One region of the Frankia sp. AgPm24 genome, then DNA from elsewhere that is predicted to be linked to it. Evidence: riboswitches for the same ligand, from Rfam matches in the RefSeq annotation. Region 1 holds a riboswitch; the other holds the start of a gene.
What was found. A riboswitch is a leader RNA that binds a small molecule or an ion and turns the genes downstream of it on or off. The one in region 1 is predicted to bind cobalamin.

Region 1 (4,060 bases):
GCGGTCAGCACCTGCCCGGCGCGCAGCAGACCGGCGGCCAGCGGCGTCCGTCCGCCGGTGGGCAGGGCGTGCAGGCGGGCGGCGCCGGCCTCCACACTGGAGGTGGGGGCGAGCACCACCTCGGCGCCGGCGCCGCGGAAGGTGATCAGACCGATGCGGTCGCGGCGCTGGTAGGCGTCGACGAGCAGGGCGAGTACCGCGGTGGTGACCAGGGTCATCCGGGCCCGTGCCGCCATCGACCCGGACGCGTCCACGCAGAACAGCACCAGGTTGCCTTCGCGGGCGACACGGTGCGCGCCGCGCCGGTCGGACGGCACCAGCCGCAGCGCCCTCTCCCCACCCTGGCCGCCGCCCCGGGAGGCCTCCGGGAGGGCACCCGGGACCCTGCCCGGGGTGACGTCCGGGGTGAGGTCCGGGGTGGACGGGGGGGTGCGGCGGCCGCGGGCGTGCTGGTGGGGGGCGGCGGCGAGCAGGGTGGCGGGCAGGTGCAGGCCGGGGGCGCTGGCACTGGTGGCGACGACCGCGCCGCGGGTGGTGCGCGCCGGGGAACGGCGTCCGCTGGCTGACGAGGTGGCGCCGAGTCCGCCGACGGTGAGCGTCCGCGGCCGAAACAGCGTTCCCGGTGCGGCGGCGGTCCCGGTCGCGGTGGCCCGTCCCGGCAGGCCCACACCGCCGTCCCCGCCGGTGCTGGTGGCGGCGCCGTGTCGGCCGCGCTGCCCGGGTGGGGCCAGGGTGGGCCCGGTGGGACGGGGCGGGAAGGCGGGGCGGCCCGCACCCGGCGGGTGGGCGCCGGGTGGTGCGGCGGCCCGCGGGTCGTCGGCCAGGGTGTCCACGGTCGGGGCGTCGGCATCCGCGCCGGCAGCGGCCAGCTCGGGATCACCAGGCTGCGCGCTGTCACCGGGCCGGGCGGCGTCCCGGGCGGTGTCGAGGTCGTGGTCGTCCGGGGTGAGAAGATCACCGTCCGGGTCGAGATCGTAGGGATTGTCCAGGTCGTAGGGGGTGGTGGCCCGCGGGTCGCTGGTGTCCGGGTCGCCGGTGTCGGTCATCCCGCCCGGTTCCGCGGAACCGTCTCCCGGACCCTGACCGGACCCGCCGGGTCCCCCAGATCCGCCAGATCCACCGGGACCGTCGGGACCGTCGGGACCGTCCTCATCGTGATCGCCGTCGTCGTTCCCGCCGGGGCCCTCCGACCCATCAGGATCCTCGGGGCTGTTCCCGGTGTCGGGGTGGCGGGCGGTGGCGGCGTTCGAGGACGCGCCGGCCTGGCGGCGGGCCTCGGCCTGCTCACGGGCGCTGCTTTCGGCGGCCACGGCGTCATCGAGGCCGGCCAGGGCGTCGGCGAGGACCGCGGCGAGGGTGGCGTCGTCGAGGTCGGGGGCGTCGAACGGGCCGCGGCGGCGCCGATGCGGCAGGGCGAGGCGGGCGCCGGTGCGCAGGTCCGCGGCGCGCACGGTGTCGCGTCCCGACCAGGCGGCGAGTGCCAGCGCGGTGCGGGCCAGCACGACGTCGGCGCGCATCCCGTCGACGTCGAGGCCGGCGCAGATCGCGGCGATCGCGTCCAACGCGGCGTCGGTGAGGGTCACCGCCGGCAGGCGCACGGTGGCGGCGGCCACCCGGGCGGCGAGGCGGGCCTGCGCGGGCGCCCAGGCGGCGACGAACCCGGCCGGGTCGGCGTCGTAGGCCAGGCGGCGACGGACCACCTTGGCGCGCAGCCGCGGGTCACGGCTGGCGGCGACGGTGACGGTGAGCGCGAACCGGTCGAGCAGCTGCGGGCGCAGCTCGCCCTCCTCGGGGTTCATCGTCCCGACCAGCACGAACCGCGCCGGATGCCGGGCGGACACCCCGTCGCGTTCGACGTGGGCGACACCGGTCGCGGCCGCGTCCAACAGGACGTCGACGAGATGGTCGCCGAGCAGGTTCACCTCGTCGACGTAGAGGATGCCGCGGTGGGCCGCGGCCAGCAGCCCCGGACGCAGCACACTCACCCCGTCGGCGAGCGCCCGGTCCAGGTCGAGGCTGCCGGTGACCCGGTCCTCGGACGCGCCGACCGGCAGCTCCACCAGCCGCACCGGCCGCACCACCGACACGGACACCGGCGAGGTGGACGCGGACGAGGTGGACGTGGGGTCCGCGCCGGGTGGGGAGGCGGGCGGATGCGGTCCGTCCGGGCAGCGCGGGTCGGGGGCGGCCGGGGCGCAGGCGAACCGGCAGCCGCGGACCACCTCGACCGGGGCGAGCAGGTCGGCAAGCCCGCGGACCGCGGTCGACTTGGCCGTGCCCTTCTCCCCGCGCACCAGCAGCCCGCCGAGGGCCGGGCTGACCGCGTTGAGCAGCAACGCGAGCCGCAGATCGTCCATCCCGACGACCGCCGCCAGCGGGAACCCGCCGACCCGGTCCGCGGCGAACGGATCGGCCCGACCCGCCGGCGAGGTGGTGACACTCGACGGTTGCGCGCAACCGGATGGGAGCGCCGTGGCCGGTTCCGCGGAACCGGGTGCTGCTGTGGAACCGGATGGTGCTGTGGGTGGTGCTGGCATGCCGCTGGTCCTCCCCAGGTCCTCGCCCGTGGTCGTCCATCGCGACGGCCGGAGTATCCTGGCTCCCGGATCCTGCGCGCCGCCGTCGGCCTTCCAACCGCGCTGGCGGTCGTGACCTGCCCCTGTGGCTGTAGGGCACGTGGAGGGCGGCGCTCTCCGGTGACAGTGGCGGGACCGCGCCGGATTCGCACCGGCTTCCTCCGCTAGCTGTCGCGTCCGCCAGCATGTCACATCCGCCAGGCCGCGGTGGCGTCGTCGTCCAGGCCCCACCCGCCGGCCCGACCCGCCGACGTGCCGCGCTCCCGGTGGGACGAGGCGAAGGAGACCCCCCGTGTCCACCCCCCGACCGGACGGCCCACCCCCCGCACCCGCCTGCACCGACCCGGGGACGACGGGGACGACGGGGACGGCCACGGGGTCCGTCCCGGCCGCCGGCCGGGCCACGGCGGTCACGCTCACCCTGGTGGACGTGGCGCGGGTACGGGCCGGGCTGCGCGCCGACTGCGCCCGATGCGCGGGATTGTGCTGTGTGGTGCCCGGGTTCACCGCGTCCGCGGACTTCCCGATCAGCAAACCCCCCGGTGTCGCCTGCCGGCATCTGGACGGCGAGCATCGCTGCGGTATCCACACCGAGCTGACCGGACGCGGTTTCGCCGGCTGCGTCGCCTTCGACTGTCTCGGCGCCGGCCAGCAGACCACCCAGGTCACCTTCGCCGGCCGTTCCTGGCGCACCCACCCCGGCGACGCGCCGGTGATGTTCGCCGTGTTCGGGGTCCTGCGGGTCCTCCACGAGTCGCTTTACCACCTGGGCGCCGCCCTGAGCGCCCTCGACCCGTCGGGTTCGGACACCGCGGCGCTGGCCGCCCGCCTGCGGGAACTGTTCACCGCCACCCTCGCCCTGACCACCACCACGGACGCGGACCGGCTGCGCGCCGTCGACCTCGACCTCCACCGCCGCACCGTCCATCTCGCTCTCACCGAGGCCAGCACCGTCCTGCGCGGCCCGGCCGCCCCGTCCACCGGCCGGGCCGGCCCGAACGACGCCGGCACCCGCGGGGCCGGTGGGCGCGGGGTCCGCGACGGGGATCTGATCGGCGCCCGGCTGGCCGGCGCGGACCTGCGCGGCGTGGTCCTCACCGGACGTCTGCTGCTCGGCGCCGACCTGCGAGGCGCGGACCTGCGCCACGCCGATCTGCGCGGCGCCGACCTGCGCGGGGCGGATCTGCGCGGCGGGGACCTGCGCGGGGCGTGGTTCCTCACCCCGATGCAGCTCGCCGCCGCCCGCGGCGACGCCACCACCCGCCTGCCCACCGGCCTCGACCACCCCACCCACTGGCCCACCACGGCCATGGCGGACACCACGAGCACCGGCAGCACGCCAGCTCCTTCGTCCGCACCTCACAAACGCGGCCGGTCGGCACCTGACCGCCATCGACGCAGCCGGCGCACCCCACGATGACCAGAGACACGATGACCATGGGGGACGACGAGACCGCCTGTCCCTCGTCGTCAAGGCAGAAGGC
Region 2 (4,060 bases), on a different contig from region 1:
CTGGCCCGCAGCAGCACCGCGATGACGATCGGCGCGCCGATCAGGGAGGCCACGATGTTGATCGGCAGCGCCAGACCGGTACCGGGCACCTGGGCGACGATCGAGCAGAACAGCGACACGACCGCCCCGGCGAGCGCGCAGGCGGGCAGCAGAACACGATGGTCGGCGGTGGCGAGCAGCCGGCGGGCCAGATGCGGCACGGCGATGCCGAGGAAGCTGATCGGGCCGCAGAACGCCGTCACCGTCCCGGCGAGCAGCGATGCGCCGAGCAGGGTGACAGTACGCAGCCGGCGGACGTGCACCCCCACGGTGCGGGCGTAGTTCTCCCCGAGCAGCAGGGCGTTGAGCGGCTTCATCGAACCGAGCGCGAGCAGCAGGCCGGCCCCGATCGTCGGCGCGAACACGACGAGGTCGCCGGGGGAGACCCCGGAGTAGCTGCCGAGCTGCCAGGTCCAGTACTGCAGGGCACGCTGCGGCGCGGTCCAGGTCAGCAGCAGCCCGATGAACGAGAACACCGCCGCGCCGACGATGACGCCGATGACGAGCAGGGTGACGACCGAGCGGACCCAGCGGGCGAGCAGCAGCACCGCGGACAGCACCACGGCCGCGCCCACGGCGCCGGCGGCGACGACCGCGACCCGCCCGGTACCGATGGCGCCGGCGGTGAACGCCCCCGCCGACCCGCCGGCACCGGTGACCACGAGGGCGACGCCGAGGCTCGCCCCGGCGCTCACCCCGAGCGAGTACGGATCGGCCAGCGGATTACCGAACAGGGTCTGCATCTGCAGGCCGGCCACCCCGAGGGCGGTACCGGCGAGCGCCGCCGTCGCCGCCCGTGGCAGCCGCACCTGTGTGATCACCACCGACCAGCGTGGATCGGTGGGGTCCGCGCCGACGAGCACCCGCAGGGTGTCCGGCAACGGCACCCACACCGAGCCGACCGCGACGGCGAGCAGGAACATCGCCGCGGTCGCGACGGCGAGGCCGAGCAGCGCGCCGACCGGCCGCCGCCTGGCCACGGCCGCAGGAGCACCGGTCGCCTGTGCGTCGACCGCCAGTCGATGATCGACGACGACGCCGCCGGCGGGCAGGCCCGCGGTCACGATGCCCGGCTCATGAGGTCAGCCGACGGTAGAAGGCGAACCGGTGGTCCTTCGCCAGGTCGGGATGCAGGATCGCGACGAGGTCGCCGAGGACGAGATCGGGGCGGGTGACCCCGCGTTCCCAGTAGTCGTTACCACCACCAGGGCCGATCACCAGCGTGTTCGTCCACACCTGGCCGCCGGCGCGGGTCGCGGCCAGCGTGCCGTAACGGGAGTCCTCCTTCGTCGCGTCGCCGATCGTCTTCCACTCGCCGTCGGCGAGCCAGATCGGCGCGGACCCGGCCTTGGCATACACCGCCTCGAAGGCGAGTTCCAGGCTGCCGGTGTCGCGGGTGCCCGACCACGGGTAGCCGGCACCGGCGTCGGCGAGAAGCTTGCCGACGTAGCTGCCGCCCGAGGGCATGTACCAGGTGCCCTGGTACATCGAGCCCGGCAGGACGGCGACCGGCTGCTGACCGGCACCGCTGACCTTCGCGGCGATCGCGGTGTAGTCGCCGGCGATCCGGTCGAAGACCTTGCCGGCCTTCTCCTCGTCGCCGGTGAGCGCGGCCATCACCTTGATCCATTCGGCGCGGCCGAGTGGGTCGCCCTCCAGCCATTCGGCGTTGGCGACGACCGGGACCCCGCCGCGCCGGATGGCGGCGTAGTCCGGTGAGTCGGTGCCGTCGGTCATCAGCACGTCCGGCCGGCCGGTGACGACCTTCTCGACGTTGATCTTCCCGCCGGCGGCGTACTCGGTGACCCTGCCCTCGGTGATCAGGCGGCGGATGTCGGCGTTGACGACGCTGGCGGCGCTGGCCACCCCGGTCAGGGTGTCGGTGCGGTCCAGGTCGACGAGCAGCGGCAGATGGGTCGTCGATCCCGAGTACAGGCTGCGGATCGGCACCTCGATCCGTGGCGCTGATCCGAGCGCGCCGGTGAGCGTCGGCGCGGGCGCGCCGCAGTGCACCAGCACATAGGACTCGGGCCGGCCATCCGGGTAGGGCTGTTTGACGGTGAGTACCTGATAGCTCTGGTGATAGCTGATCGTGACGTTTCGGGCGTGGCTGAACGTCGATTTGACCGGGAAGTAGTCGGTGTCCTGCCTGAAGTCGGTGATGCAGCCGCGGGTGTCGGTTCCGCCCGCCGACCCCGGGTCGTCGTCCCCGCAGGCACCGAGGGACACCGTGGCAAGGAGCGCGGCGAGGACGGCGACCAGCGGCCGGACGCCACCACGGCCGCGGCGCGCCCACCTCGGCGACCGCGCAGGGGACGGATCGGATCTCCCGGGCTCGCCGCGGTGGCGTCGTCCGGCATCGATGGGAAGAAAAAGGTATGTCGGCGCGCGCACGCGGACCGCCTCTCCAACACCTCGTGGAAGGGTCACTCGGATGCCGTGGCCGGTCTCCTGGCTGACGGGTAAGCCTTCCCCGGCCCGCCTTCCCAGGCGCAACAGCAGCCCAGTGACTCCACGCGGACGACGTGGAAAAGGCCGGGAAATCCCGATCACAGTGGCGAGGGCCGCGCCGGCCTGTCACCGGCTTCCCGAACACCACGACATGGCAAAAATATGCTGAAAATTATCTGCCCGCAAGAAGTACTGGCTGATTGTGCTGCTATCACCCGGAATTTCTGCCGGTCAGTGAACCAAATGCCGGAAGAATGCCGAAGCAGGGAGATGGCCGGCCAGAACGCGAGTCATCGGGAAGGGAAACCAGCCCGGTCTCGTGGCGCGACCGCCGCCGCATCCGCGTCGTCAACCCCTGCTCAGTGGCAGGGGAAGCCGAGGAAGTGACGCGCGTCATGGACGAACTCGTGGATATGCGTATCCGAGCCGAACATCGACGTGGCGCCCTGATCGACTCCGATGAAGTAGAGCAGTAGCAGCGACAGCAGCGCGGTCAGGCCCAGGGCCGCCGCTCGAGCCGTCAGCGGGAAGGAGATCGACCGATGCCGCGACTGCGGATCGGCGATGGGTGTCGTCATAGGTGCCCCCTGGGATTGTGCGTCCCGACTGGTCGGACTGCTGGTGCTCGGGTCTGACTCCCGCCCCGCCGCCCCGAAGGACGGACGGGCCGGTCACAGTGGCGCAACCGTGCCGGGATTTCACCGGCTTCCTCGCACAAGCAATCGGATTATCTGGTTTCCACCGGGTTCCTGTCAACAACTGAGAACAGAACGGACAATGTGGCCAGCCGGCTCGGTGTGACCGGAGCGGGCAGGTCCGACGGGAACCCTGGGGTCGCGCCACGGCCACCGGGCTGGGGCCGATCATCGCGGGGTGGGCTTCTGGGATCCCGCAAGGACCGTCTGGTAGTGCCCGACTCTGGCGAGCCGGGAGGTGCGGAACGTGAGCGTGTCCTGTGCGGCTCACCTGCCATGATTAGGTCACTGAGAGTTACATTTCATCCGAATGGGTAATCGCCCGGACACCAGAGAAGCTGTGGCGGAGACTGTGAAGCCCCGACGGCCGGTCGACGATGACGAAGAATTCGCGACTGTCCCCTGGGCGGAGTACGAGCGACTGCAGGCCAGCCGGCGCCAGTTCGGCGCCGAGACCAGCCGCGGCCACATCCTGCGCGACGAACAGGCGCGGTTGCGGCAGCTCATCGCTGACGTAGCAGCCGCCCTGGGGCGGCCGAGCAGCCCCATCTGCATGTCGTGTGTACCAGCTGCGGCACGCTGCGCGAGATCGCGGAGCCCGGCCGAACCCGCTCCCGGCGCGGTCGCGCATCTGGCGGCGATCCCCGGGCTGGACGTCGTCGGCCCCGCGACGCTTGCCATCTATGGACGCCGCGAGCGCTGATGGGCCGCCTGACGGCGCCCCATCAGCCAAACCAGCGCGGTCGGCCCCACATCATGCCAGTTGCAACATCCTTGCAAGAGCGACATAGTTGCATCTGTGTTGATGCCGGCGGGTCGACGGAGCCCTTCCGGCGCCTCCGGCTGACCTGTCCGATCCGGTGCCCCGCAGTCAC

Region 2: linked by a shared signal. The riboswitch ahead of MXD61_RS06105 (ABC transporter substrate-binding protein) and the one ahead of MXD61_RS06705 (VWA domain-containing protein) in region 1 are both predicted to bind cobalamin.

Annotation. Positions count from the first base shown of each region.
Region 1 is NZ_JALKFW010000144.1:11,301-15,360, forward strand. Features, by position in the region: gene MXD61_RS06705 (VWA domain-containing protein) at 1-2,357, opposite strand, end outside; cobalamin riboswitch at 2,589-2,738, opposite strand; gene MXD61_RS06710 (pentapeptide repeat-containing protein) at 2,869-3,996, shown strand.
Region 2 is NZ_JALKFW010000138.1:20,512-24,571, reverse strand. Features, by position in the region: gene MXD61_RS06110 (iron ABC transporter permease) at 1-962, opposite strand, end outside; gene MXD61_RS06105 (ABC transporter substrate-binding protein) at 1,114-2,301, opposite strand; cobalamin riboswitch at 2,463-2,654, opposite strand; gene MXD61_RS06100 (CbtB-domain containing protein) at 2,850-3,068, opposite strand; cobalamin riboswitch at 3,081-3,251, opposite strand; gene MXD61_RS06095 (hypothetical protein) at 3,526-3,888, shown strand.